One region of the Pradoshia sp. TA40_28 genome, then DNA from elsewhere that is predicted to be linked to it. Evidence: riboswitches for the same ligand, from Rfam matches in the RefSeq annotation. Region 1 holds a riboswitch; the other holds the start of a gene.
What was found. Region 1 has a riboswitch for S-adenosylmethionine ahead of AC58NB_RS00340 (methionine ABC transporter ATP-binding protein). Riboswitches for the same ligand answer to the same signal wherever they lie in the genome.
Positions count from the first base shown of each region.

Region 2: another riboswitch for S-adenosylmethionine. It lies ahead of AC58NB_RS06345 (bifunctional homocysteine S-methyltransferase/methylenetetrahydrofolate reductase); the one in region 1 lies ahead of AC58NB_RS00340 (methionine ABC transporter ATP-binding protein).

Region 1 is NZ_JCATZO010000001.1:74,728-81,372, reverse strand. It holds gene AC58NB_RS00355 (M20 family metallopeptidase) at 1-403, opposite strand, end outside; gene AC58NB_RS00350 (MetQ/NlpA family ABC transporter substrate-binding protein) at 460-1,326, opposite strand; gene AC58NB_RS00345 (methionine ABC transporter permease) at 1,344-1,994, opposite strand; gene AC58NB_RS00340 (methionine ABC transporter ATP-binding protein) at 2,012-3,031, opposite strand; SAM riboswitch class I at 3,152-3,263, opposite strand; gene AC58NB_RS00335 (YrzE family protein) at 3,490-5,172, shown strand; gene AC58NB_RS00330 (amino acid ABC transporter substrate-binding protein/permease) at 5,858-6,645, shown strand, end outside.
Region 2 is NZ_JCATZO010000004.1:81,775-88,419, forward strand. It holds gene metH (methionine synthase) at 1-2,765, opposite strand, end outside; gene AC58NB_RS06345 (bifunctional homocysteine S-methyltransferase/methylenetetrahydrofolate reductase) at 2,762-4,621, opposite strand; SAM riboswitch class I at 4,718-4,821, opposite strand; gene AC58NB_RS06350 (SAM-dependent methyltransferase) at 4,946-5,542, shown strand; gene AC58NB_RS06355 (hypothetical protein) at 5,758-5,916, opposite strand; gene AC58NB_RS06360 (phosphatase PAP2 family protein) at 6,197-6,645, opposite strand, start outside.

The DNA.
Region 1 (6,645 bases):
CTGCCGGTGTACCATAAACGAGAACCGTTCCTCCAATTTCCTCTAGTACTAATCCAAGTGAAATTCCTGCTGCCACGCTCGTGATCCCGATGATATTATGGCCGCAAGCATGGCCAAGACCGGGCAGGGCATCATATTCAGCGAGAAAAGCAATCCTAGGTCCTGGTTTTGATGATGACTTCCTCGCTATAAAACCAGTTTCATGCCCGGCAATATCACGTGTGACCTCAAAGCCAGCTTCAATCAATACATTGGTAAGTGTCTCTGAAGCTAAGAATTCTTCATTCCCTATTTCAGGATTGGCATGGATATGATGGCTTATATTTATATAGTTGTTAGCCTGTTGATCGATATATCCATTAATCATTTCTTTATGAAAGATGCGACTATCATTTTTAATCATTACTCTGCCTCCAATCTTTCCAATAATCTTATACCTATGTTAGTTTCCGAAGTAATTCATTGCTGCACTGCCGGACTGGTCCAGGCATCCTGATAATCAACCAATTCTTCCAATGATACGAAAGCCGGAATGGTATTCCCTTTAAATGTTTTATTAATAAAATCCTCTACTTCTTTTGATTGGTAAATTTCCACCAGTTTTTTTAAGTCAGCGCGGTCTTCATTCCCTTTTTTCACGGCGATAATATTAATATATGGTTTAGCCGTTTCACTTTCATGGAACAAAGTATCTTTTAATGTTAATCCTGCTTCAACCGCAAAGTTATTGTTGATAATCGAAGCATCTACATCTTCTAGAAAACGCGGTGTATTACCGGCTGCTACTAGTTCAAGTTTAATATTTTTAGGGTTGGTTTTAATTTTATCGATAGAGCCAACCCCATTAAAATTGTCTTCTAATGTGATGAAACCTGCTTCCTGTAATAGCAACAACGCTCGCCCTAGATTGGTCCCTTCATTAGGAACGGCTATTGTTGCTCCTTTCGGCAGCTCATCCAATTTTTTATGTTTAGTTGAATAGATTCCCATTGGCGCAATAACAGTAGCTCCAATAGGTTCAATAGCCAAATTTCTTTCCTTAATCTGTTCATCAAAGTATGAGATTGTCTGAAATGCGTTCGCATCTATTTCCCCGTCATTTAAAGCTGTGTTTGGCAGTATATAATCACTGAATTTCACCAGTTCTATATCAAGTCCCTTCTCTTTGGCAAGTTCAGCAATATAATCCCATGTCCTGTCCCCACTGCTAACTCCCACCTTAATAGTGGAACTTCCTTCTTTGGCATTTCCTTTTGATTCACTTCCGCACGCTGCTGTTATGATTGTGAATGCCACTATTAAAATAGTAAGAAAAAACTTTTTCATTCTATCCATCTCCTTCTTTATCGTCTTCTTATTTTTCTTGCCACTGTATTGCCTGAAGTTTGTAAAAGCTGCACAATAATCACAAGTGCGGCTACCGTTACAATCATGGTGATTGTATCGAATCTCTGATATCCATAGGTGAGAGCAAGATCTCCGACACCTCCGGCCCCTACCGCCCCTGCCATAGCTGAGGCACCGACCAGACCGATTGTTGCTGTTGTAAATGTTAGAATAAGAGAGCTAAGTCCTTCCGGTAGCAAAAAGCGGAAAATTATTTGCCATACTGTAGCTCCCATTGACTGAGCTGCTTCAATGATTCCTTTATCAACTTCCAATAATGAATTTTCAACCAATCTGGCAATATAGGGACCTGCATAAAACACAAGCGGTACAATTGCCGCATTCGTCCCAATCGCCGATCCAACAACGAATCTTGTAAATGGGATTAAAGCCACTAATAAGATAATGAAGGGGACCGAACGTAATATATTGATAACCGGGTTCAATATATTAAACACCCATGCATTCTCCAGGATATGTCCCTTTCTTGTGATGACGAGTAATATCCCTAAAGGCAATCCGATAATGGCTGAGAATAGTAATGAAAAGAAAACCATATAGAGCGTGTCACTGAAGCCAATCAGTAATTGTTCAAGCGTAATTTCCATTCCCAATACCTGTTCATTCATGGCAGTTTCACCTCCTGCAAGATAACATCCTCATTCACTATGTAATCAAATGCCTTTCTTATTTCAGTTGTTTCTCCTATAACCTCCACGATTAAATTGCCGAAAGGTGTTTCCTGTATTTCAGAAATATTGGCAGAAAGAACACTTAAATGAACATCAAAGCTTTTGGCTACCGTTGAGAGAAGATGCTTGCCTGAAGACGACCCCAAAAAATTCAGCTTCCAGACGGCAGGATTCTTTTCCTTTAAGGATTTCAAAAAGCTTTGTGGTATTTCATCATGAATGACTGTTCTAACAAATCGTTTGGCAGTCTCCGTTTGCGGTTTAGAAAAAACGTCAATAACAGGGCCCTGCTCAACCACCCTTCCATTTTCCATGACAGCGACCTTATTACAGATTTCTTTAATCACTGACATCTCATGTGTAATGAGCAAAATGGTTATGTTGTATTCACGGTTTATTCTTTTCAATAGCTTTAAAACATCACTTGTCGTTTGTGGGTCCAATGCGGATGTAGCTTCATCACATAATAGAATCGATGGGTTTGTGGCCAGAGCTCTCGCAATTCCAACCCTCTGCTTCTGTCCTCCTGACAATTCTTCCGGATAACTGCGAGCCTTATCTGATAAACCAACGAACTCCAGTAACTCCAGGACTCTCTTTTGAATTGTTTGTTTACCTGTACCGGATAGTTTCAACGGAATAGTTACATTATCAAATACTGTCTTGGACTGGAGTAAATTAAAATGCTGAAAGATCATACCGATTTTCTTTTTTTCTGCCCTCAATTCCTTAGATTTTAATTTCGTAAACGATTTACCGTTAACAAGAACCTCTCCTTCAGTAGGACGTTCCAGCATATTAACCAACCGCAAAAGAGTACTTTTTCCGGCACCGCTGTATCCTACTACGCCATATATATCTCCTTTATCAATTGTCAAATGAACTCCTTTTAACGCTTCAACCGTCTGTCCATTTGCTTGATATGATTTTTTTACGTTTCGAAACTCAATCATGTTCTCTCCTCCAGGTCTTATGAAATTCGAAATGCAAAAAGCCTCTTCTGTCATAGACAGAAGAGGCTTCGTATGAACATATGCATAAAAATGATTGGAAATATGTCCACTTAAAGCTTCCTCTTATCTATCAAACAGTCGTTTGTTGGATTTAGCACAGTATTTTTACCTAAGTAAAAATCCGCTGCCGAAGTATCATAGGGCCAAGTCCCTCCACTTCTCTCGATAAGAATCGCTTGCTATTCAATTAAATTTGATGTTTCCAACTATATCCTATCCTGTTTGTTAATGTCAATCAAAATATTCAGAAAGTATAATTAATTTTGGTTTATACTATAACTATCCTCTATGTTTTATCTATAGCTTTTGATCATTCTTTATGATTAATGAATCATTACAGCTTTTTAATCGTATAGGTTACTAAGGGGATTTACATAAAAAACCAAGGAGGTTATCTAGTGGGAAACATCTTCATCTATTCCATCATCATCGGGATTATTTCGGCACTTATTCTTGTGCCATTCCAAAATAATGAAAAATTACATATCCACATGAAGGGCAAAACAAAACTGCTTGTTTTTGTCAGTTTAGCTGCATTGATTATGATTGGTGCATTTTTATTTTATTACTTCACCTTGTTGGATCAAACGATCTCCTCGCTGTGGATTTTCTTAATCATACTAACCTTGTTGGGCTCACTGCTTGCTACAGGTATGGAGAGAAAGATTAAAGGTGTTTTATTCGCGGGTAGTTTGCTTGTCGGACTCTACTTTTTAACTGCTTTTCTATTCAACGCCGATGAAAAGTTTAAGATCGCCAAAATGGAGGTCAAAGAAGAAATACAAACATTTGATGAGAATAAAAAGCCAGCTAGCGTACCGCCTCAATACGCACGCAATAAAATGAAAAAAGCGTTTGGCCAGGTACCTAATACGAGTTACTATGAATTAGGGAATTTGCAAATCCAAAAAGTAAATGGGGAGTATGTTTATATTGCCCCAGTCGAATTTTCCGGATTTTTCAAATGGTTAAAAGGGAAAGAAACTCCCGGATACTTTATGCTGAGTGCGACAGACTCTTCGGCTAATCCTAAATTTGTAGAGGCAGAAATGCTATACACTCCCTCTGCATTCTTTAACAAAGAAACAGAACGTCGTATACGCCTACAGTATCCATCGTATATATTCTACGGCGATGCCCAGCTTGAAGTAGATGATAACGGAGCCCCTTTTTATATTCGCTCATATGGTGATTTTGTCTCTGCCAGGAATGGTTTTAAGGTGAAAGGCGTTGTCGTGATGGATGCCAAAACTGGGAAGTCCAAATCCTATTCTATTAATGATGCACCTGAATTTATTGATGGAGCAGTTGCCCCGGAGGTTGTCAGTACGCAAAATAGCTACTTCGGAAATTATGTCCATGGATTTTGGAATAGCCTATTTGGAAAATCAGACGTTAAACTTCCATCTGATGAAGGTACCGAGGCGAATGTCAGTCCAATTTTTGATGAAAATGGAGAAATGTATTATTTCACTGATTTCACAAGTCCAAAAGAAGGCGTAGATTCGATGCTCGGTTATGCGCTCACAAATTCCAGAACGGGAAAAGCTGTCTATTATACAGGCAATACGGAGGAGTCCTATATGGATTCACAAGGTGCCTTGCAAATTATCGAGAAAAAATTTATAGAAAAGAAATGGGAAGGCAAAATGCCTATCATTTATAATTTCTATGGTGAAGCCAGCTGGTTAACGGGAGTGCTCGATTCCAATGGATTTTTACAAAATTATTTCATTGTATCTGCAGCCAATCCTGAAATCACTGCTTATGGATCTACACCTAACGAGGCCTTAAAGCTTTACAAAACGGCGCTTCAAAAAGGCGGTGGAACGGTCAATGGCACTTCTACGAGTGAAGAGAAGAAAGTAGATGGGAAAGTTGTCAGAGTCTATAAGGAAAAATCGGGTGAATATACCGTTGTTTCTTTCCTTCTGGACAACGGCCAAAGCTACAATATGTCCTCTGAAAAAGACCCTTTGATCATATACTTACAGGAAAATGATCAGGTTTCTGTTACGTACATGGATACCGGGGAAAACTTTTTACCTGTGAACAGTATTATTATAAAAAATTTACAATAATATATACTCAGTGAAAATAGATCATCCTCCCATTGGATTGATCTATTTTCTTTAAGTACGGTCATGCTCGCAGGAGGAATCTTAAGACCCCTTTAAATTATTGTTAAATATATAGTTAGAATTGTGTTAAACAGGGTAAATAAAGTTAGTCATAAATACTCATAATAGATAATGCTGACATATAAAGGAGGTCCTTTAAGTTAACGAGTATGACAAAAATGGGGATTGTTTGTAATTAGGAGCTTGTATAAGGGAAGTAAATTTCAAATTAATGAACTCATACTATAACAAAAATTTTGCCCATTCATGCTTACATGATCTAAAATCTTCCCGGCTGTTTCCATACATAAATCAGGAGTAAACTGTGAATCAGATTATTTTCAGATAATATATCGGAAGTACTTTCCATTTACAAAACTCTATATATTTTTTAGATTAAAGTAAGTATATACTGCTCTTTTTTGTTTCCCCACCCTTTATACCATCTATTTCTTTGCAATAAATACATGGAAATCTTATATTAATCTAATATTATTTGGTAAGTATTGATTGCAAAAAAACCGTATCTTTATATATACTCATAGAGATACATACATTCTGTCATAAGATTTAAAACTTCCCTTTTAACCCGCCCAAAATGGACATAGAGGGTTTTTAAACGTTACTTATATGAAGGAGGCTCATAATGAAGAGATTTTCAAAATTCACACTTTTAACAGCAATGGCTATTGTCATGATTGCTTCATTTATATTCCCTGCTTTAAACACAAAAGCAGAAGGAAAAAAATATGAGATTGCAACTGACATTACATTTGCCCCATTTGAATTCCAGGATACGAATGGCGAATTTGTCGGTATTGATATTGATTTACTTAATGCTATAGCTGAAAATCAAGGGTTTGAAGTAGAAATTAAACCGCTTGGATTTAATGCAGCTGTACAAGCACTAGAGTCCAATCAAGTTGACGGCGTTATTGCCGGTATGAGTATAACAGACGAAAGAGAATTAAAATTTGATTTTTCCAAACCCTACTTCGAATCCGGTGTTGTAATGGCCGTTGCCGAGGGTAATGAAGAGATTAAATCCTATGAAGATTTAAAGGGGAAAAAGGTAGCGATTAAAACAGGTACTGAAGGTGCCAGTTTTGCAGAGAGCATAAAAGATAAATATGGTTTCAAAACGGTAACCTTTGATGATTCCGCCAATATGTATGACGATGTGAAAACAGGTAACTCTTCAGCTGTTTTTGATGATTACCCTGTCCTTGCATACGGAGTTACACAAGGCAATGGTTTAGAAATTGTAACCGAAAAAGAAAAAGGCGGCTCCTATGGGTTTGCTGTCGCTAAAGGGCAAAATGCAGAATTGATTGAGCAATTCAATGCAGGTCTTGCCAACCTGAAAGAATCGGGCGAATATCAGGAAATCATGGATAAGTACTTAAAAGCAGAAAAAAGTACAGATACTGATAA
Region 2 (6,645 bases), on a different contig from region 1:
TTCCCCTTCATTCCGAGGTGATGTCCGAATAACATCTGTTTATTCACATATGGATACACTTGAGATAGTGGGTAATCCTGCAGTACATGCCTGTGTAAATCTTCAGGAGCAGGAACATTCTCTTGATCCTTCACTGTTTTTTCTCGTTTTTCTTCTACTTGGATACTTCTGTTTTTCTCAAATGAAATGACTTCTGCCTGCTTAACCGCTTCTGCCTCTAATTGTGCAAGGAATGAAGGTCTTTTTTCTTCATCATGAAGCTGATTGATTAAATCCAGCCCGTTCATGGCATCTTTTGCATAAAAGACAGGACCCTTATACTCCGGAGCGATTCGTCCCCTTGTAAATTTTCTGGTAAGAGCCGCTCCTCCAACCACAATCGGCACATCGATCTCTGCTTCTCTTAAATCCTGTGCGGTAATCACCATTTGCTGGGCCGATTTTACGAGCAAACCGGACAAACCGATAATGGTCGGATTTTCTTTCCGTATGGATTCAATCAAGGTTTGCGGAGCCACTTTAATTCCTAGGTCTATGACTTCATATCCATTATTGCTCATGATGATATCCACGAGATTCTTACCGATATCATGCACATCACCTTTCACGGTGGCGAGTACCATTTTTCCTTTTGTTGACGTCTTGCCTGTTGTCGCCATCAAAGGCTCCAGCTGGGAAACAGCCGCTTTCATCGCTTCTGCGCTTTGTAATACCTCGGCCACGATTAATTGATTATCATTAAATAGTTCTCCCACTTTCGCCATACCGGCCATTAAAGGACCATTAATGATATCTAGAGGCTCCATCCCCGTTTGCAGAGCTTCTTCAATATCCTCCTTTAACCCATCCTTCGTTCCTTCAATAATATATTCAGGAAGCCGCTCCAGTAATGGCAGCTTCTCTTTTGTCTCCTTTTGAACCGGCTTTTTCGTTCTGTAAAAGGCAACAAATTCAGCTAAAGATTCTTCTGAGTTATGAAATAATAAATTCTCTGATAATCGAATTTCCTCTTCAGGGATTAAAGCAAACCGCGTTAATTTCTCGGTATTAACAATGGCGTAATCCAGGCCAGCTTTCGTACAGTGATATAAATAAACGGCATTCAGAACCTCTCGTCCCTCATTCGGCAGCCCAAACGATACATTACTAATGCCTAAAATCGTTAATGATCGCGGAAGCTCTTTTTTAATCGCTGCTAGTCCCTTTACCGTCTCTGCCGCGCCTTCGCGGTATTGTTCATCACCAGTTCCAACCGGAAATACGAGCGGATCAAAAATGATATCCTCCGGCTCGATTCCGTACTTTTTCGTTAATAGTTGATACGATCTGCGTGCAACCGCTAGTTTACGTTCTTCCGTTACGGCCATGCCTTGTTCATCAATTGTTCCCACAACTAAAGCAGCACCATACTGTTTAGCAAGTGGCACAATCTTCTCAAAACGTTCTTCCCCATCTTCTAAATTGATTGAATTAATAATTGCTTTTCCCTGAGAATGACATAGTGCCCTCTCAATGACTAATTCATCCGTTGAATCAATGACAAAGGGTACTTTAATTTTTTTAGCCGCTTCTTTCATGAATGCTTCCATATCAGATACTTCATCGCTATCCGGGTCAGCAAGACATACATCAATTACATGAGCTCCCTTTTTAACTTGCTGTCTGGCAATCTCGGAGGCTTCTTCGAACTTTTTATCTTTAATCAGATTTTTAAACTTTCTGGACCCAATCACATTTGTCCGTTCCCCTACGAATAAAGGTCTCATCGAATCATCATAAATCAAGGCTTCTATACCGGAGACAGCATGCATAGACTGCTTACCTTTTATCCTTCTCGGTTCTATTCTACTAACAGCTTCCTTAATAGCGCGGATATGGTAGGGAGTCGTTCCGCAGCAGCCGCCGACCAAATTAATCCATCCTTTTTCAGCAAATTGCTTAATTTTCTTACTGAGTGAAGATGGCGTTTCGTTATACTGGCCATTTTCATCTGGTAATCCGGCATTCGGATAACAACTTACATGGGCAGTGCTTAACTCAGATAAAGACCTGATATGCTCAGCCATGAACTCGGGACCCGTTGCACAATTAAGTCCAATCGCAAGGGGCTTCATATGCGTGATTGATATATAAAAAGCTTCAATGGTTTGTCCTGCAAGAGTGGTTCCCATTGGTTCAATCGTTCCTGAAATGATTAACGGCACTTCTCTTCCCAAAGTCGAGAATGCTTTTTGCATTCCGATATAAGCCGCTTTCACATTTAGTAAGTCCTGTGACGTTTCCAAAAGTAGCACATCAACTCCGCCATCCAGTAACCCCTTCGTTTGTTCTTCATAAGACTCTGCCAATTGTTCAAAAGTGGCTCCACCTGTGACGGATAGGGTTTTAGTGGTAGGTCCCATTGAACCAGCAACAAAGCGAGGGCTGTCAGAAGTGTCAAATTGATTAACAGCTTTTCGTGCCAATTGGGCCGATTGTTTATTAAGCTGATAAGCCAGATGGCCAAGATTGTATTCATCTAAGACAATTGGCGTTGCACCGAACGTGTTTGTTTCAATAATGTCCGCTCCCGCTGCCAAATATTCTTCATGGATGGATTGGATTATATCGGGACGGGTGATCGATAAGTACTCATTGCACCCATCGTATTGTTCTCCGCCAAAATCCTCCTCTGTTAAATTATGTGCCTGAATCATAGTTCCCATTGCTCCATCCAGAATCACAATTCTTTCACCTAATAAGTCTTTTAATCTTTCTGCTTTCATAATAAATGCACTTCCCTATTGACAACTGATTTTTGTTCCTTGATGTATCGCACTAAACGCCCGCTTAATTCATATTTCATAAAAGGTGTAATAATATAAATTCCATTAAATAATTCCTTTGCGGCATCCACTAATTCTTTTGATATGGCGAAGCTTTCACGTGCGCAACTCTCTTGATCAGCACCCGCCCTTTCCATTGCTGTCCGAACATGCGCCGGCAATGATATTCCAGGGACTTCATTATGTAAAAACTCTGCATTCCTATGACTCGTTAAAGGCATGATGCCAATAAATATCGGCTTCGTAATATGCCTGGTTGCTGCGTATACTTCCTCTAATTTTTCGATACTGAATACTGGCTGGGTCAGAAAATAATCTGCACCTGCCTGAATCTTCTTCTCCATTCGCTGTACAGCTTTATCTATGTACTTTACATGTGGGTTAAAGGCTGCAGCAACTTCGAAATTTGCCCGGCTTCCTAACGATTTTCCGGAATAGGATCGGCCTTCATTCAATTGCTTGATTAATGAAATTAAGTCCATAGAAGAGAGATCATATACGGAAGTCGCTCCTGGAAAATCTCCAATTTTTGAAGGATCACCTGTCACGACTAAAACCTCAGATAATCCGAGGGAATGCATCCCCATTAAATGCGATTGCAAGCCAATCAGATTATGATCCCTACAAGTTAAATGGACAAGGGGCAATGTATTTAACTTAACTTGTAAAATGGAAGCTACGGCCAGATTCGATATTCTCGGGGAAGCCAATGAATTATCCGCAAGGGTAATCGCATCAGTACCTGAATCTAATAAATACTGGCTTCCTCTCAAAAACTCTTCTAGCCCAAGTGTCTTCGGTGGGTCCAGTTCAACGATGACGGTCGTTTGTCTTTTAGCTTTACTTGAAATTGTATCAGGCCCTGTTCGGTTAAGGTGAATGCCTTCATAAGAGAAAGGTTGATTTTTCGGCTCGGCTACAAAATCTTTTTCCTTAACAGGAAGAAGACCCTCGATCCCTTTACGTATGGCTTGAATATGTGCAGGCGTCGTCCCACAACATCCCCCTAACAGGCGTACGCCCTGCTTCGCAAGCTGTCTGGAGCTGTTGATGAAATAGTCAGCTTCTGTTGAATAGACATATCTTCCATCAGACAAATCAGGTAAGCTAGCATTCGGGTATGCTGCATAATACGTATCTTTTAAAAGCGGCACTTCTTCATACGATTGAATCATATGGTACGGGCCCATCCGGCAATTAATCCCGACGACATCGGCTCCTTCCTTTTTTAAAAGAGAAAACGCCTCACTGACATGCATTCCATTTTGCAATAGACCTGTTTCATGCAGGGAAATATTCGTGATAAAAGGAAGATGGCTGTTTTTTCTTCCTACTTCTAAGACCATTAGTAATTCTTCTAAATCATAATAAGTTTCCAGTAAAATTCCGTCTGGTTCTTCCTTCAATAAAGCGAGCAGCTGCTCTTCAAAATATGCCTTAATTTCATTTAATGTTAATTCCGACTTTCTAAAGCTCCGCAATCCCCCGATTGTCCCAATGACAAAGGTATTCGGGTCAGCAGCTTCTTTGGCCAGTTTCATTCCGGCCCCATTAATCTTGAAAACTTCCCTTTCGAGGCCATACCTTTTTAATTTATGGAAATTTGCACCGAATGTATTGGATTGAATGATATCAGCACCCGCCCCAATATAACTTCTGTGCATCTTTTTGATTTGATCAGGATCTGTCAGATTAAGTTCTTCAAAACAGCTATCAATTCCAAAAGAATATAAAAGTGTACCACTCGCCCCATCTGCAACCAGAATTTTTTCATCTAACGTCTCCAAAAGATTCACTGTCTTTCCCCCCTAATTTGGTAAAGTGAATGGATGATGAGGAAAACAGACTAATAGAAAAGAGCTTTCATTATATGAAAGCCCTTTTCCTAAGGTCTCTCATCTTTCAAGCAATGCTTGCTGGATTTAGCACCTTGGACTTTAGAATCCAGGTTGCTGAGATTTCAACGGGCCAGTCCCTCCATCTCTCTAGATAAGAATATGAAATTATATATTTACCTAATTTACTATAAATTTTCAGTTATTTCAATCTATTTAGATAATTAATTTGATAGAGTTAGCCATTTATTTTTTTGGGTATGTTACGTATAGGAGTGATGATAAATGAAAGAGATCTTAACCAATCAATTTAAAAATCCAACTGGTGTACTTGGAAAACTAGCTGGTAAAATCATGGCCTATGAAAATGAAGAATTGTATGAATGGACATTTGCTCAATTATCTATTAAACCGAATGATACGCTGCTTGAAATTGGGTTTGGCCCCGGGGAAGGAATGCATATCCTTTTTGAAAAACACCCGACCGTTCAAATCGATGGAGTTGACCCATCTGAAGAAATGGTTAAAAACGCAAGCAAACGAAATCAGGAACAACTCGACCGCAATCAGCTTCGTTTATTTAATGGAACTGTACTCGAATTGCCCAGTCCAATGGTGTACGATAACATTTTTAGCGTAAACAGTTATCCATTATGGGATAACCAGGAAGCTTGCATTCAAAAAATACATTCCTTATTAAAAGAGAATGGCGGCCTTACAATCACAGTGCAACCGAGACAGGAAGAGGCAACGGAAGAACAGGCTCATCAATATGCGGAAGAAATTAAAGAGGTTCTTACGAAGACAGGATTTAAATCTGTTAGAGTTCAAACGAAACCAATGAAACCCTGCTTATCCATCAATGTTACGGCCACTAAGTAGCCTTTTATCGAATAGGTAAATAAATCGATGCATCTTATGACATTCCATATGTTTGTCACTCGATAAAAAAGGCGAACATCAATTGGCTCCCTAGTACAGTTTTGATTGAATTTCTATTATTTAGGGTATAGTATAAACATATAAACATATAGTAAAAAAACCAGAGAGCTGGTAACTCCCTGGTGCAACTAACAAGCGAGTGGTATGCAAATTAGTTAGTTCTTAGGAGAACCACCCTTATGCTTTGGTCGGCGCGGGGTGGTTTTTCGTTTGCCCTTAAGCTTGAGATTGGCGAATCGCGTGGCGATGCCTGCAGCAAAAGTTGTTAAGAAAATCATGGCTACATCTTTTGCCAGAGCTATAAGAAAATCCATTGGTATATCACCTCCCCTCACTTGTTATAAGGAAAAGAAGGCGCATACCACCCGCACCATATAGTTGCATGAAAATTATACCATATCCATTGTTAATGACATAATCGCCTTCGGTTGTCTTTTCAGAGCCTTTCTTCATTTCTAATAAGAATGACAATTTCTATTGATTTGAGACTATGAATGTGACTGCATTCAATCCGAAAAGTATACAAGTTGGATTTTCATGCAGCTTCCAAAAAAAATAGGTGTCCGTAAACCATTATGGCTTACAGACACCTATCTACGATTTCGAACTTTTTATTTTTCTATATTCTCCAAACTTAAATAAAACTGCAATGATCGCTAGCCATGCACAGCCTGCAATAAAACCGGCAATAACATCACTCGGAAAATGAACCCCCAAGTAGATTCGGCTGTATCCAATCGTTAAAATCATGAATGTACAAATTGCATAGACACCTAATCGGACCGGCCAGCTCTTGGTGATTCTGGTTGTTATGATCATCAGTGCCCCATATAGGATGAAAGAGGACATAGCATGGCCACTCGGAAAACTAAAACTATTTACCTCAACCAATGGATTTAACGAAGGTCTCTCTCGTTGGAAAATCCATTTTAAATAATGGTTCACATAACCACCTGACAATGTCACGGTAGTTAAAAAGACAACACTTAAAGGACGTTTTTTAAACAATAAAAACAAAGAGAAAATGATAACCAACAGGATAT